Regions from separate parts of the Streptomyces sp. NBC_00258 genome, predicted to be linked through region 4. Evidence: riboswitches for the same ligand, from Rfam matches in the RefSeq annotation. Region 4 holds a riboswitch; each other region holds the start of a gene.
The links. A riboswitch is a leader RNA that binds a small molecule or an ion and turns the genes downstream of it on or off. The one in region 4 is predicted to bind cobalamin.
Positions count from the first base shown of each region.

Region 1: another riboswitch for cobalamin. It lies ahead of OG718_RS20330 (ribonucleoside-diphosphate reductase subunit alpha); the one in region 4 lies ahead of metE (5-methyltetrahydropteroyltriglutamate--homocysteine S-methyltransferase).
Region 2: another riboswitch for cobalamin. It lies ahead of OG718_RS44025 (ABC transporter substrate-binding protein); the one in region 4 lies ahead of metE (5-methyltetrahydropteroyltriglutamate--homocysteine S-methyltransferase).
Region 3: another riboswitch for cobalamin. It lies ahead of OG718_RS40500 (cobalamin biosynthesis protein); the one in region 4 lies ahead of metE (5-methyltetrahydropteroyltriglutamate--homocysteine S-methyltransferase).

Region 1 is NZ_CP108081.1:4,590,210-4,594,276, forward strand. Features, by position in the region: gene mctP (monocarboxylate uptake permease MctP) at 1-292, shown strand, start outside; gene OG718_RS20320 (nucleoside hydrolase) at 532-1,521, shown strand; gene OG718_RS20325 (GNAT family N-acetyltransferase) at 1,637-2,155, shown strand; cobalamin riboswitch at 2,218-2,358, shown strand; gene OG718_RS20330 (ribonucleoside-diphosphate reductase subunit alpha) at 2,498-4,067, shown strand, end outside.
Region 2 is NZ_CP108081.1:9,885,766-9,889,832, reverse strand. Features, by position in the region: gene OG718_RS44030 (FecCD family ABC transporter permease) at 1-977, opposite strand, end outside; gene OG718_RS44025 (ABC transporter substrate-binding protein) at 974-1,999, opposite strand; cobalamin riboswitch at 2,067-2,253, opposite strand; gene OG718_RS44020 (TIGR03767 family metallophosphoesterase) at 2,427-4,067, shown strand, end outside.
Region 3 is NZ_CP108081.1:9,093,151-9,097,217, reverse strand. Features, by position in the region: gene OG718_RS40510 (inorganic phosphate transporter) at 1-926, shown strand, start outside; gene OG718_RS40505 (hypothetical protein) at 939-1,160, shown strand; cobalamin riboswitch at 1,283-1,426, shown strand; gene OG718_RS40500 (cobalamin biosynthesis protein) at 1,525-2,481, shown strand; gene OG718_RS40495 (cobyric acid synthase) at 2,478-4,010, shown strand; gene cobN (cobaltochelatase subunit CobN) at 4,007-4,067, shown strand, end outside.
Region 4 is NZ_CP108081.1:3,368,150-3,372,216, forward strand. Features, by position in the region: gene scpA (methylmalonyl-CoA mutase) at 1-951, shown strand, start outside; gene meaB (methylmalonyl Co-A mutase-associated GTPase MeaB) at 957-1,943, shown strand; cobalamin riboswitch at 2,049-2,272, shown strand; gene metE (5-methyltetrahydropteroyltriglutamate--homocysteine S-methyltransferase) at 2,437-4,067, shown strand, end outside.

The DNA of each region.
Region 1 (4,067 bases), 1.2 Mb from region 4:
GGCGGTCGGCATGCTGTACGGCACTGTCGCGGCCTACGGTGTGGCCTCGCCCACGCAGAAGCACTTCGGTGGTTCCTCGAAGGAGATTCCCGGCATCGGGGAGATCGGGTACATCGGTCTGACGGCGTTCGTCCTGAACGTGGTCGTGACGGTCGTCCTGACCTTCGCCCTGCGGGCCCTCAAGGCACCCGACGGCATCGACGAGACGTCCCCCGAGGACTACACGGCGGACGCGGGCGACAAGGGCGTCCAGGTTGAGCTGCCGCCGGCGACGGCGGGGGCTGGTCACTAGCCCTTTTTCGCCCCCGCCGCCCCTACCCATTCCCGTCACTACTCGGGGGCTCCGCCCCCGAACCCCCGCTCCTCAAACGCCGGAGGGGCTGATCTTCAGCCCGTCCGGCGTTTGAGGACAAGCGCGTTCAGCGCGATACGGGGGTCTGGGGGCGGAGCCCCCAGGGACGGGACGGGTAGGGGCGGCGGGGGCGACAACTCCCCCTGGCGGCAAGGGAGCCCGCGGTTACGCTGGTCGGTGTGACCGCCAGCGCGCCGATCGTCCTCGACAGTGATCCCGGCATAGACGACGCCGTAGCTCTCCAGTACCTGCTCGGCACAGGCAGATGGGACCTCAGGGCCTACACCTCCGTGGGCGGCAACCTCCCGGCCGAGGAGACCTACCGCAACGCCCGCGCCCTGGCGAGAGCCCTCCGCATCGACACCGCCGTCCCGGTCCACCGCGGAGCGGCCCGCCCCCTCACCCGCCTCCCGTACGCGGCCGCCGCCCACTTCCACGGCCCCGCGGGCCTCGGCCACGAGACGCTGCCCGACTCGACCGCCGCACACCTGACGGAGTCCTCCGCACAGGCACTGCTGCGGCTCTCCCGGGAGCACGAGGGCGAGCTGACCGTGTGCGCCACCGGCCCGCTCACCAACGTGGCCATCGCGCTCCTGGAGGACCCGGCCTTCGCCCGCCGCGTGAAGAAGTTCGTGTTCATGGGCGGCAACGCGCAGGTGCCGGGCAACATCACCCCGGTCGCCGAGTTCAACATGTGGGCGGACCCGGACGCCGCCGAGGTGGTGCTCTCCTCCGGCATCCCGTTCACCATGGTCGACCTGGACGCCTCGCACCGCTGGCTGTTCGGCCCCGCCGACCTCGCCGCGCTGGAGGCGGCGGGGGCGGGCGCGGCGCTCGCGGCCCGGCTGCTGCGGGTCTACACCGACTCCTACCGCCGCCACGGCGGAGGCGACTCCTGCCCGCTGCACGACCCGCTCGCCGTGGGCGTGTGCGCGGACGAGTCGTTCGTGACGCTCGCGGAGGGAGCGGTCGTCGTCGAGTGCGCCAGCGAACTCACCCGCGGCCAGACCGTGTTCGTCCCCGCGGCCGCCCAGCGGAACTACTACACCGAGTCGCCCGCCCTGACCGCCCGCACCCGCCACACGGGCCGGGTGGCCCTCGGCCCGGGCCCACGCGACTTCACGAAGGACTTCGTCACGACCCTCCCGCAGTGGCCGGCCGTGGCCTGAGCCCGCCGCCTCGGACGTCCCTGGCACCGGCGCGACGCCCCCGACGCCGGTACCGGTACCGGTACGCGAGAAACTCGGCAGCCCCTCGTCGTACCCCTCGGGCACACTGCCAGGCATGGACATCGTGATCAGGCGGGCGAGGCCCGAGGAGTACGAGGCTGTGGGCGAGATCACCGCGCAGGCCTATCTCGGGGACGGGCTCCTCGACTTCGGCGAGAGCGACGAGTATCTGGGCGAGCTGCGGGACGTCGCGAAGCGGGCCGCGGCCGCCGACGTGCTGGTGGCCGTGCTGGGGGCAGGGGCGGGCGAGCGGGTCGTCGGCGGCGTGACCTTCGTCCCGTCCGGCGGGCCGATGGCCGACATCGCGCGCGAGGGCGAGGCCGAGATACGGATGCTGGCGGTCGCCACGGAGGCCCGCGGGCACGGAGCGGGCGAGGCCCTCGTACGCGCCTGCGTCGACCGCGCCCGGGCCACGCACGGCTGCGTACGCGTCGTGCTGTCCACCCAGCGCACCATGCACAGCGCCCACCGCATCTACGGACGCCTCGGCTTCACCCGCGCCCCCGACCGCGACTGGAACCCGGTCCCGGACCTCGACGACATCATGCTGCTCACCTACGAGTTGACACTCTGACACCCTCCGAAGCCGACACGACACAACATGTGGGGGTGCTTCCCGAGCCCGGCACAAGATGTATGCTCATGCTCGCTGTCGCCGCAGGGGAATCCGGTGCAAATCCGGAACTGTCCCGCAACGGTGTACTTGTGCATGTCTGTCCCTGGAGGAGAGCCGTGCGCCTGGTCAGTCCGAGGACCTGCCGACAGCGTGCCCAGGCCATCCGGCCCGGGTGCCATGACGTCCGGGCCTCGCGGAGTGGGCCGGTGGACGCGGCGTACCGCTGCGCAGAGCGTGTACCCCCGTGTGCCCCGAACCCCTCTCCCCGCAGGCTCCGTGCCGAGCGAGGGAGAGCCCCACGTGACCATCGCGCCAGCCGATCCGGTCTCAGCGAAAGCGCCCCAGTACCAGCAGGACAGGGCCGAGGCCGACGGACCGGGAACCGTGTTGCTGCGGACCCTGGCCGACCTCACCGCCGACCTTCCCGACGCCGATCCCGGCAGGGTCGCCGCCGCCGCGCTGCGCGGCCGGTCCTCCGTCGGGGCCGACGGGATCACCGCGGAGCTGCGCGAGCTGGCCACGGAGGCGGCCGCGGGCCTCATCTCCGAGGACCCCGTGTACTCGAAGCTGGCCGCCCGCCTGCTGACGATCGGCATCGCCGAGGAGGCCGCCTCGCAGGGGGTCCGCTCCTTCTCCGAGTCCGTCGCGGTCGGCCACCGCGAGGGCCTGATCGCCGACCGCACCGCCGAGTTCGTACGGACCCACGCGGCCCGTCTGGACGCGCTGATCGACCTCGAAGGCGACGACCGCTTCGGCTACTTCGGCCTGCGCACGCTGCACAGCCGGTATCTGCTGCGGCACCCGATCACGCGGTCCGTCATCGAGACGCCCCAGCACTTCATGCTGCGCGTGGCGAGCGGCCTCGCCGAGGACGACACGTCCCGCTCGGTCGACGAAGTGGCCGCCCTGTACCGGCTGATGAGCCGCCTCGACTACCTGCCGTCCTCCCCCACGCTCTTCAACTCCGGTACGCGGCACCCCCAGATGTCGTCCTGCTACCTCCTCGACTCCCCGCTGGACGAGCTGGACTCCATCTACGACCGCTACCACCAGGTGGCCCGCCTCTCGAAGCACGCGGGCGGCATCGGCATCGCGTACTCCCGTGTCCGCTCGCGCGGTTCCCTGATCCGGGGGACGAACGGGCACTCCAACGGCATCGTCCCGTTCCTGAAGACACTCGACGCCTCGGTCGCCGCCGTGAACCAGGGCGGCCGGCGCAAGGGCGCGGCCGCGGTCTACCTGGAGACCTGGCACTCCGACATCGAGGAGTTCCTGGAGCTGCGCGACAACACCGGTGAGGACGCCCGGCGTACGCACAACCTGAACCTCGCGCACTGGATCCCGGACGAGTTCATGCGCCGGGTGAACGAGGACCGCGTCTGGTCGCTGTTCTCGCCGGCCGACGTGCCCGAGCTGGTCGACCTGTGGGGCGAGGAATTCGACGCTGCCTACCGCAAGGCTGAGGACCGGGGGCTCGCCAAGAAGACCATCCCGGCCCGCGATCTGTACGGCCGCATGATGCGCACCCTCGCGCAGACCGGCAACGGCTGGATGACCTTCAAGGACGCCGCCAACCGCACCGCCAACCAGACCGCGCTGCCCGGCCACACGGTCCACTCCTCCAACCTCTGCACGGAGATCCTGGAGGTCACGGACGACGGCGAGACGGCGGTCTGCAACCTCGGGTCGGTCAATCTCGGCGCGTTCGTGGACACGGCGACGGGCGACATCGACTGGGAGCGGCTGGACTCGACCGTCCGTACCGCCGTCACCTTCCTCGACCGGGTCGTCGACATCAACTTCTACCCGACCGAGCAGGCGGGCCGGTCCAACGCCAAGTGGCGGCCGGTGGGCCTGGGCGCGATGGGTC
Region 2 (4,067 bases), 6.5 Mb from region 4:
ACCGGTACGCCGATCAGCGAGGTCACCACGCCCACCGGCACCTCCTGGGGATCCAGGACGGTGCGGGCCAGGGTGTCCACCCACACCAGGAACACCGCTCCGGCGAGGGCGGTGACGGGCAGCAGCCTGGCGTGCCCGGACCCCACCAACGCCCTTGCGGCATGCGGCAGTACTAGGCCGACGAAGCCGATCGCGCCCGCCGAGCTGACGAGTGCGGCGGTCAGCAACGCCGTGGCACACAGCAGCACCAGTCGCGTACGGGCCACGGAGACCCCGAGCGTCGCGGCGGCGTCCTGGCCGAAGGCGAACGCGTCGAGCGTCCGCGCGTACCCGAGGCACACCAGCAGGGTCACCGCGAGCACCGCGAAGCACACCCAGACATCGGTCCAGCCGACCCCGCTCAGCGAACCGAGCAGCCAGAACAGCACCCCGCGGGTGGTCTCGGCGTCGGCGGCGGTCATCACGACGAAGGAGGTGAGCGCGGAGAAGAGCTGCATGGCGGCGACCCCGCTCAGCACCACACGGTCCGTCGCCCCGCCCAGCGTGTGGCTGAGCAGCAGCACGAGCCCGAACGACAGCACCGCGCCGAGGAACGCGCCCGCGGAGACGGAGACCAGCCCTCCGCCGATACCGAGGACGACCACGATCACGGCGCCTGTCGAGGCGCCCGAGGACACCCCGAGGACGAACGGGTCGGCGAGCGGGTTGCGCAGCAGGGACTGCATCACCGCACCGCACACGGCGAGTCCGGCCCCGCACACGGCCGCCAGGAGCGTGCGCGGCAGCCGCAGCTCCCAGACGATCCCGTCCCGGATCGGGGTCAACTCCGAGCTGCCCCAGCCGAGATGGGACGCGACCACGGACCAGACGTCGCCGACCCGGATGTCCGCGGGACCGATGGTGATCGCGAAGGCGACGGACACGAGGAGCAGGGCGACGCCCGCGGCGATGAGCAGTCCCAGACGCGGCCGTGTCACCCGGCGAGCCCGAACTCCCGCAGGGCGGAGGCGACTTGCTCGACGCCCTCGACCGTGCGGATGGTCGGGTTCATCGCCTGCCCGCTGAGCAGGACGTACCGCTTCTTCTTGACGGCGGTCATGTTCCTGGTGACCGGGTCGGACTCCAGGAACTCGATCTTCTTCTTCGCGGACTCGGCGGTCTGCGACTTGCGCGTCAGATCGCCGATGACGAGCACGTCGGGGTCGCGGTCGGCGACGGTCTCCCAGTTGATCTGGGGCCACTCCTCGTGCGTGTCGTCGAAGACGTTCTTCGCGCCGAGGGTCCGGGTGATGACGCCGGGCGCACCACAACAGCCCGCCATGTAGGGCGAGTCGGAGTTGGCGAACCAGTACAGGAGGGTGACGTCGGAGGCGTCGATCCCCGAAGTGGCCTTCTTCATCCGCTGTTTGAGATCGGCGACGAGTTGCTCGCCCCGCTTCTCGACGCCGAACACCTCGGCCAGGTCGCGCACTTCGCCGTAGATGGCGTCGATGCCGAGGGCCTTCTTCCGCGCGCCGTCGCCGCCCGAGGCGTTGTCCTTGCCGACGCAGTCGGAGGGCGAGACGTAAGCGGGCACACCGAGCTTCTCGAACTGCTCCCGGGTGGCCACGCCGCCCTTGCCGAGTGTCGACACGAACGAGGCGGCGACGAAGTCGGGATCGGCGTCCAGGACCCGTTCGAAGGAGGGATTGTTGTCGGCGATCCGCTCCACCTTCGCGTTCGCCTTCGCCAGGCCCTTCATCACCGGGTCGGTCCAGGTGGCGGTACCCGCCATACGGTCCGCGAGGCCGAGCGAGAGCATGATCTCGGTGGTGCCCTGGTTCAGGGAGACCGCCCGCTCGGGCGGGGACTCGACGCGTACGGTCTGTCCGCAGTTGTCGAGAGTGACGGCGGCCTTGGAGTCCGTGTCGGAGGACGAGTCCCCCGAACCGCAGCCGGTCAGCAGGAGAGCTCCGGACAGGACGAGGGCAGCGGGGCGGGCAAGACGTGCGACAGGCACGGGAGTTCCTCAGGCGTCGAGGGCTCGAACGCGGAGCCCGGTCGTACGGTGCTCCCCCGTCGGCACGTGACCGCGGAGGCCGCCAGCAGGTCTTCGGACTCGGGGTCACCCGGACGAGGCGCCTTCCCGGACCGTCGTTCCGATCCAGTGGCCGATGCCACGCCCGTCACCCTCACCGCTGCGCGTCAGCTCCGGATTCCCACCGGATTCCCTGACCCACGTACATGGGTTCGACTGGCCTCGGCAAGCTATCACGGCGGATGTCGCGGACCGGCGGGCGGACCTGCAGTGCGGCGCCCCATCGGCCGCTCCACCTGTTCCGGCGGTGTTCACGGCCACGCCACACCCCGGCTCACACCCCCGCCCCTGCGGCCTGAATGAGTGGTTCCGCTAGTTGAGTCTCTCGGAGGCACCGGAGGGCCGCCCCATGACCGGGACCGAAACAGCGGGGACCGCATCCACTCCCCCGCCCTCGCCCACACCCGCTTCCCCATCCCTGCCCCCGTCCCCATCGCCGTCTCCGTCTCCGTCTCCGTCTCCGTCCGCATCCTCGATCAACCGTCGTCGCTTTCTACTCGCGTCCGGTGCCGTCGCCGCGGGAGCGACCGGAGGAGCGGCTGCCGTCTTCCCACGGCAGCGCCCGGCCCCCTCCGCGCAGGCCGCCGCGGCGAGTGCCGCCCCGCAGCCGCCCCTCGCCACCCGAGCTGCCCGACGGCCGGCGCGACGCGCGGCCCCGTACGCGGCGACCACCCTGGAGACGACGGCCCGCCTCGGCGGCCGCGCGCACACCGGCGCCTACCGACGGCTGGTCTCTGGCCCCGGATGGCCCGTGGTCGTACGCGGGGATCTCGCGCCTGCCGCCACCGGCCGCCAGGACCGGCGCACACCGCTCGCGTGCTTCGTGCAGTTCACCGACCTGCACCTCACGGACGTACAGAACCCGCTGCGCACCGAGTTCCTGCGGTCGCGCAAGCCCTCCGCGTGGCGGGCCCAGGAGGCGCTGACGGTGGCGGGGGCGGTGGCGCTCGTGGAGCAGGTGAACGCGCTCGGCGAGGGGCCGCACACCGGCCTCGCGCCCGGGTTCGTGATGACGACGGGCGACAACGTCGACAACAACTCCGCGATCGAACTGGAGTGGTTCCTCACGCTGATGAGCGGCGGCAGGATCACTCCGAACACCGGGGACCCGTCGGTCTACGAAGGCGTCCAGAGCTCCGGCCTGCCCCTCTACTGGCACCCGGACGACGCGGCCCTGCGCGACCTGGACAAGCGGCGCGGGCTGCCCCGCATACCCGGCTTCCTCGATGCCGCGATACGGCCCGTGACCAGCCCGGGGCTCGACATCCCGTGGTACTCCACGGTCGGCAACCACGACGACATACCCGGCGGCTGTCTGTCACCCGCGCTGGGCGACGTCGCCGTCGGCTCCCGCAAGCTGCTGTCCGTCCCGGCCACGGACGCGGCCGCCTACGCGAAGGCGCTGCAGACCGGCGACGACCCCAAGAGCGAGGTGCTCTCGGCGATCCTGAAGCGGCACGCCTCCTCGGCGCGGACGGTGACGTCCGACGAACGGCGCCGGCTGTGCACCCCGCACGACTACCTGGCCGCGCATCTCGACCCCGCCCACGCCGGGGCGGGCCCGGTCGGCCACGGCTACACGGAGAACAACCTGGACGGCGACCGGATGTACTACACGTTCCGGGTGGCCGAGAACGTCATCGGCATCAGCATCGACACGACGTACCGCAGCGGCCACTACGAGGGCTCGCTGGGCACCGATCAGCTCCGCTGGCTGGAACGGACGCTGGCCGCGCACAGCTCCCGGTCCTACGACGCCGACGGCCGCCTCGTACGCAACGCCGGGGCCGACGACGCCCATGTCCTGGTCTTCAGCCACCACCACAGTCCGAGCATGACCCGCCGCCCCGACGCAGCCCGCACCGAGGAGCCGCGGCACGACGGTGCGGAGGTCCTCGCCCTGCTCCACCGGTTCCCGAACGTGGTGGCCTGGATCAACGGCCACAGCCATGTCAACCGGATCACGCCCCACGCGCACCCCACGCCCGCC
Region 3 (4,067 bases), 5.7 Mb from region 4:
CCCACGCACTGTTCGGCGGTCTGATCGGCGCCGCGGTCATGTCGGCCGGCTGGTCGTCGGTGAACGGTTCGACCGTCGTCACCAAGGTCCTGCTTCCCGCGATCGCCGCGCCGTTGGTGGCCGGTCTCGCCGCGATGCTCGCCACCCGGCTGACGTACCGCATCAGCAACAAGGCGGGTGAGCAGGCCACCTCCAAGGGCTATCGCGCGGGTCAGATCACCTCCGCGGGCCTGGTCTCGCTGGCCCACGGCACGAACGACGCGCAGAAGACCATGGGCATCATCACGCTCGCCCTGGTCACCGGCGGTGTGATCGCGCCCGGGTCGAACCCTCCCATGTGGGTCATCGTCTCGGCCGGTATCGCCATAGCGCTCGGCACCTACCTGGGCGGCTGGCGCATCATCCGCACCATGGGCAAGGGCCTCACCGACCTCGCGCCGCCGCAGGGCTTCGCCGCCCAGACCAGTGCCGCGACGGTCATCCTGGCCTCCTCGCACCTCGGCTTCTCGCTCTCCACCACCCAGTCCTGCTCCGGCGCCGTGATGGGCTCGGGCCTCGGCCGCAAGGGCGGCGTCGTCCGCTGGTCGACCGCGACCCGTATGTTCATCGCTTGGGGCCTCACGCTGCCCGCCGCCGGTCTGGTAGGCGCGGGCGCCGAGTTCCTCACCAAGCAGGGCACCTGGGGCATCGTCCTCACCGGCGCGCTGCTGGTCGCGGGCTCGGCGGTCATCTGGGTCCTCTCCCGCCGCCAGCCGGTCACCCGCGACAACGTGAACGACGTCGAAGGCGAGCCCGCGGGCGTCGTGACCACCGCCATCGCCGCCGTCACCCCGCCGCCTGCGGGCACGGTCGCCACGGCCGACGAGTTCAAGACCACCATCCCGGGCCCGGACGCCACCGAGCCCGCCCGCCCGGCCACGGTGTAAGGAACCCACAGCATGAAGATCGACTGGGCAGCCCTCGGCTCCGTCTTCGGAGTCAGCCTCATCGTCACCGTCGCCCTCGTGGGCCTCTTCACCCTCGGCATCGTCGGCCTCTCCAAGCGCGAGTCCGCCTCCGCCCAGGGCGGCACAGCGACCCTCGCGGTCACGGGCGCGTACGCCTGCTTCGCCGCGTGCGCGGCGGCGGTGACGTACGGGATCTATCTGATCGTCGCCTGACGCGTACAGCGCCTCCGCACCTCACGACTCCGCCCCGCCGACCCCCCGGTCGGCGGGGCGGAGTCGTGTCCGTGTGTGGGCCTCAGCACACTCTCCCGTCGCAGGTCAACAGCAAGTTGACGGGTGTTCGTGGGCGTGGTGGACTGCCGGAGCCATGTACGGCGGCAGGAGAGGAAGCCGGTGCGAATCCGGCGCGGTCCCGCCACTGTTACCGGGGAATCGATCCCCCGGGAGCCAGGAACTCTCGCCGTCGGTCTCGTCGAACCAGGGCGTGGACACCCTGAGTGAGGACAAATCGCCATGCGCGGCTGCCCAAGTGCCTTTCGAGCGACGGTTGTACCCGACCTGACGGTCGGCTGAACCGATGAGTGCCGATCGCGTCTTCGCGTACGGCGCCGCCGCCGGCCTCCTCGGTGACCTGCTGCTCGGCGATCCCCGCCGGGGGCATCCGGTCGCCGCGTTCGGACGGACCGCGGGCGCCGTGGAGCGGGTGCTGTGGCGGGACCACCGGGGGTGGGGTGCGCTGCACACCGCCGTCTGCGTGGGCGGTGCCACCGGACTCGCGGCGCTCGCCGCCCGCTCCGTGCGTGCCTCGCGCGTCGCGTCCGTCGCGTTGACCGCCACCGCCACCTGGTCCGTCGTCGGCGGGACTTCGCTCGGGCGTGAGGCCCGGGCCGTCGGCGGGGCGCTCGCCGCCGGGGACGTCGAGGTGGCCCGGGAGCGGCTGCCTCATCTCTGCGGGCGGGATCCGCAGGCGCTGGACGCCGACGGGATCGCCCGGGCCGTCGTGGAGTCCGTCGCCGAGAACACCTCCGACGCCGTCGTGGGCGCCTTCGTGTGGGGTGCCGCGGCCGGTGTGCCGGGGCTCGTCGGATTCCGTGCCGTGAACACGCTCGACGCGATGGTCGGGCACAGGTCCGCCAAGTACCGGCGGTACGGGTGGGCCTCCGCGCGGCTCGACGACGTCGCGGGGTGGCCGGGAGCGCGGCTCACCGCCGTCCTCGCGGCCGTCGCGGGAACCGATCCGCGCGGGGCCGTACGCGCCTGGCGTGCCGACGCCGCCAAGCATCCGAGCCCCAACGCCGGGCCCGTCGAGGCCTCGTTCGCGGGGGCGCTCGGCGTGCGGCTGGGCGGGACGCTCTCGTACGCCGGAAGGGTCGAGCACCGGCCCGTGCTCAACGGCGAGGGGCGGGCCGTGGAGGTCGGCGACATCGAGCGGGCCGTACGGCTCTCGCGGCGCGTGGGCTGGCTCGCGCTCGGCGTGAGTGTCGCCGGGCGGCTCCTCGTCAACGGCCTTCGCACGAAGGGGCGTACGTCATGAGCCGGGGTACGAGCGGGGGCACAGGTGGGGGCCTGCTCGTCGCCGGCACCACCTCCGACGCGGGCAAGAGCGTCGTGACCGCCGGGATCTGCCGGTGGCTGGTGCGCCAGGGCGTCAAGGTCGCGCCCTTCAAGGCGCAGAACATGTCGCTCAACTCGTTCGTCACGCGGGAGGGCGCCGAGATCGGCCGGGCGCAGGCCATGCAGGCGCAGGCCGCGCGCGTGGAGCCCACCGCGCTGATGAATCCCGTGCTGCTCAAGCCCGGCAGCGACCGGAGCAGCCAGGTCGTCCTCATGGGCAGACCCGTCGGGGAGATGAGCGCCCGCGGCTATCACGGCGGCCGTCAGGAACAGCTCCTCGGGACCGTCCTGGAGTGCCTCGCCGAGTTGCGGGGCACGTATGACGCGGTGATCTGTGAGGGGGCGGGCAGTCCCGCCGAGATCAATCTGCGGCGGACGGACATCGTGAACATGGGGATCGCGCGCAACGCGCGGCTGCCCGTGCTCGTCGTCGGCGACATCGACCGCGGGGGTGTCTTCGCCTCCTTCTTCGGGACCGTCGCGCTGCTCTCGCCCGAGGACCAGGAGTTCGTCGCCGGGTTCCTCGTCAACAAGTTCCGCGGGGACGTGTCCCTGCTGGAGCCCGGCCTCGACATGCTCGAGAACCTCACCGGGCGTCGTACGTACGGGGTCCTGCCGTTCCAGCACGGTCTGGGCATCGACGAGGAGGACGGGCTGCGGATCTCGCTGAGGGGCTCGGTCCGCGAGTCCGAGGTCTCCTCCCCCGTCGGCGAGGACATCCTGCGGGTGGCCGTCTGCGCGATCCCGCTGATGTCCAACTTCACGGACGTGGACGCGCTGGCCGCCGAACCGGGCGTCGTCGTGCGGTTCGTGGACCGGGCCGAGGAACTCGTCGACGCGGACCTCGTCGTCGTGCCCGGCACCCGGGGCACGGTCAGGGCCCTGGAGTGGCTCCGGGAGCGCGGCCTCGCGGACGCCCTCGCCAGAAGGGCTGCGGAGGGGCGTCCCGTCCTCGGCATCTGCGGCGGCTTCCAGATCCTCGGCGAGCACATCGAGGACGAGGTCGAGTCGCGCGCCGGCCAGGTGGACGGGCTCGGACTCCTTCCCGTGCGGGTGCGGTTCGCGCGGGAGAAGATCCTCACGCGACCCGTCGGCGAGGCGCTCGGCGAGCCCGTCGAGGGGTACGAGATCCACCACGGGGTCGCCCAGGTCACCGGCGGGGCCCCCTTCCTGGACGGCTGCCGGGTCGGCGAGGTCTGGGGTACGCACTGGCACGGCTCGCTGGAGTCGGACGGCTTCCGCCGGGCCTTCCTTCGCGAGGTGGCGGCCGCCGCGGGGCGCCGCTTCGTACCGGCCGCCGACACGTCGTTCGGGTCGCTGCGCGAGGAGCAGCTGGACCGGCTCGGCGATCTGATCGAGGAACACGCGGACACGGACGCGCTGTGGCGGCTCATCGAGTCCGGCGCGCCGACAGGACTGCCTTTCATTCCACCGGGAGCGCCCGCATGAGCACAGTGTTGTTGTTGTCGACCGCCGACACGGATCTGCTGGCGGCGCGTGCCGCCG
Region 4 (4,067 bases):
GTCGAGAGGCTGACGTACGACCTCGCGCGCCGGGCCTGGCAGCACATCGAGGAGGTCGAGGCGGCGGGCGGCATGGCCAAGGCCATCGACGCGGGCATCCCCAAGCTGCGCATCGAGGAGGCCGCGGCCCGCACCCAGGCCCGCATCGACTCCGGGCGCCAGCCGGTCATCGGCGTCAACAAGTACCGCGTGGAGACCGACGAGCAGATCGACGTCCTCAAGGTCGACAACTCCTCCGTGCGCACCCAGCAGATCGAGAAGCTGCGGCGGCTGCGCGCGGAGCGCGACGAGCGGGCCTGCCAGGACTCGCTGGACGCCCTGACCCGGGCGGCGGGCGGTCAGGGCAACCTCCTTGAGCTGGCCGTGAACGCGGCCCGCGCGAAGGCCACCGTCGGAGAGATCTCCGACGCCCTTGAGAAGGTGTACGGGCGGCACGCGAGCCAGATCCGTACGATCTCCGGTGTGTACCGCACCGAAGCCGGCGAGTCCCCGTCCGTCGAGCGCACCCGCACGCTGGTGAACTCCTTCGAGGAGGCCGAGGGCCGCCGCCCGCGCATCCTGGTGGCCAAGATGGGCCAGGACGGCCACGACCGCGGCCAGAAGGTGATCGCGACCGCCTTCGCCGACCTCGGCTTCGATGTGGACGTCGGCCCGCTGTTCCAGACGCCGGGCGAGGTGGCCCGCCAGGCCGTCGAGGCGGACGTGCACATCGTCGGGGTGTCCTCGCTGGCCGCCGGGCACCTGACCCTCGTACCGGCGCTCAGGGAGTCGCTCGCGGAGGAGGGGCGCGAGGACATCATGATCGTGGTCGGCGGGGTGATTCCGCCGCAGGACGTGCCCACGCTGATCGAGATGGGCGCGGCGGCCGTCTTCCCACCCGGGACGGTGATCCCGGACGCGGCGTACGACCTGGTCGAGCGCCTGGCCACCGACCTCGGCCACGACCTCTGAGCCCCATGGCGATCGACCTCGACACCTATGTGAAGGGCGTGCTCGACGGGAAGCGGGCGCTGGTGGCCCGCGCCATCACGCTCGTCGAGTCGACGAGGCCCCAGCACCGGGCGATGGCGCAGGAGTTGCTGACCGAGCTGCTGCCGCACAGCGGGAAGGCGCGGCGGATCGGTATCAGCGGTGTCCCGGGTGTGGGCAAGTCGACGTTCATCGACGCGTTCGGCACGCTGCTCACCTCGCTCGGGCACCGGGTCGCGGTGCTCGCCGTCGACCCGTCGTCGACCCGGACGGGCGGGTCCATCCTGGGCGACAAGACACGGATGGAACGCCTGGCCGTCGACCCGGCGGCCTTCATCCGGCCCTCCCCCACCGCCGGCACGCTCGGCGGGGTCGCCAAGGCGACCCGGGAGTCGATCGTGGTGATGGAGGCGGCCGGTTTCGACGTCGTCCTCGTCGAGACGGTCGGTGTCGGCCAGTCCGAGACCGCCGTCGCGAACATGGTCGACTCCTTCCTGCTCCTCACGCTCGCCCGTACCGGGGACCAGTTGCAGGGCATCAAGAAGGGTGTCCTGGAGCTGGCGGACGTGATCGCCGTCAACAAGGCGGACGGCCCGCACGAGCGCGACGCCCGGGGCGCGGCAAGGGAGTTGGCGGGTGCGCTGCGGCTGATGCATCCCGCCGACGCCGCCTGGACGCCACCGGTGCTGAGTTGCAGCGCCCGTGAGTCGACGGGCCTGGACACGGTCTGGGAGCGTCTCGAACAGCACCGTACGCTTCTCGACTCGTCCGGCCGTCTCGCCGCCAAACGCCGTGACCAGCAGGTCGACTGGACCTGGACGATGGTGCGCGACGAACTCCTCGGCCGCCTGCACGCCGACCCCGCCGTGCGCGCCCTCGGACCCGATCTCGAACAGCGGGTCAGGAACGGCGAGTTGACGGCCACGCTCGCCGCCGAGCGCATTCTTCGGGCGTTCGGCGGCAACACGGGCTGAGCCGGACCGGGCAACCGCTCCACGCCCGTCCGGTTCACCTGGGCGGTGTCTCGTACGGCCGTCCGGCATATGGGAAACGTTTCACGTCGCGAGGCCGCGCCCCCTAGGCTGACCGGTGCAGCTGGTTCGCCCCGTCCGCCAGGCGGGATGCGTCGTAAGAGGGAACCCGGTGGGAATCCGGGACTGCCCCGCAGCGGTGAGCGGGAACGACCGCCGTCAAACGCACTGGACCCCGAGAAGCGGGGCCTGGGAAGCGACGGCCAGTAGGTGTCCTCCGTACGGAGGACGTGCTCGCGAGTCCGAAGACCTGCCATCTGCCCGTGCGTGACCGATCGCGTACGGACATCCCGGTGACCTCGTGGGCGGGTCGGCGTACATATCCGGTGGACGACCGCGCCTTGCCGCGCGAGGTACTTCCGCCGGGTTCGTCACCCCTTCGCGCTCACGTCCCGTCGCCGGGATCTCAGGGAGACATCTCGCGAAGGAGAGTTCCGTGACATCGAAGTCCGCAGCCGCGGCGGCACGGGCCACCGTGTACGGCTACCCCCGTCAGGGCATGGGCCGGGAACTGAAGAAGGCTATCGAGGGGTACTGGAAGGGCCGCGTCGACGCCGACGCCCTCCGGGCCACCGCCGCCGAACTGCGCCGCAGCAACTGGCAGCAGCTTTCCGAGGCCGGCGTCCACGAAGTGCCGACCGGCGACTTCTCGTACTACGACCATGTCCTGGACACCAGCGTCATGGTCGGCGCGATCCCCGCCCGCCACCGCGCCGCGGTCGAGGCCGACGCGCTCGACGGCTACTTCGCGATGGCCCGTGGCACCCAGGACGTGGCGCCGCTGGAGATGACGAAGTGGTTCGACACCAACTACCACTATCTGGTCCCGGAGTTGGGCCCGGGCACCGTCTTCACGGCCGACTCCGCCAAGCAGGTCGCCGAGCTCCGCGAAGCCCTCGCCCTCGGCCTCACCGCCCGGCCGGTCCTCGTCGGGCCCGTCACCTATCTCCTGCTCGCCAAGCCCGCACCCGGTGTGGCCGCCGACTTCGACCCGCTGACCCTGCTGGACCGACTGCTGCCGGTGTACGCCGAGGTCCTCTCCGATCTGCGGGCGGCGGGCGCGGAGTGGGTGCAGCTCGACGAACCGGCCCTGGTCCAGGACCGTACGCCCGCCGAACTGAACGCCGCCTCCCGCGCCTACCGCGACCTCGGCGCGCTCACCGACCGTCCGAAGCTGCTGGTCGCCTCCTACTTCGACCGGCTCGGCGACGCCCTGCCGATGCTCGCCAAGGCCCCGGTCGACGGCCTCGCCCTCGACTTCACCGAGGCGGCCGCCGCCAACCTGGACGCGCTCGCCGCCGTCGGCGGACTGCCGGGCAAGCGCCTGGTCGCGGGCGTGGTCAACGGGCGCAACATCTGGGTCAACGACCTGGAGAAGTCCCTGGCCACGCTCGGCACCCTGCTGGGGCTGGCCGACCGGGTCGACGTGGCCGCGTCCTGCTCACTGCTCCACGTGCCGCTCGACGCCACCGCCGAACGGGACATCGAGCCGCAGATCCTGCGCTGGCTCGCCTTCGCCCGGCAGAAGACCGCCGAGATCGTGACCCTCGCCAAGGGTCTGGCCCAGGGCACGGGCGCGATCACCGGCGAACTCGCCGCCAACCGGGCCGCCCTGGCCTCCCGCGCGCACTCGCCCATCACCCGTGACCCGGCCGTGCGGGCGCGGGTCGGTGCGGTCACGGACGCCGACGCCCGCCGCTCGCAGCCGTACGGCGAACGCGCCGCCGCGCAGCGGGCCCACCTCGGTCTGCCGCTGCTGCCGACCACCACCATCGGCTCCTTCCCGCAGACCGCCGAACTGCGCGTCGCCCGCGCCGACCTGCGGGCCGGGCGCATCGACACGGCCGGCTACGAGGAGCGCATCAGGGCCGAGATCCAGGAGGTGATCTCGTTCCAGGAGAAGACCGGCCTGGACGTCCTCGTGCACGGCGAGGCCGAACGCAACGACATGGTCCAGTACTTCGCCGAGCAGCTCACCGGCTATCTCGCCACGCAGCACGGCTGGGTCCAGTCCTACGGCACCCGTTACGTCCGTCCGCCGGTCCTGGCCGGCGACATCTCCCGCCC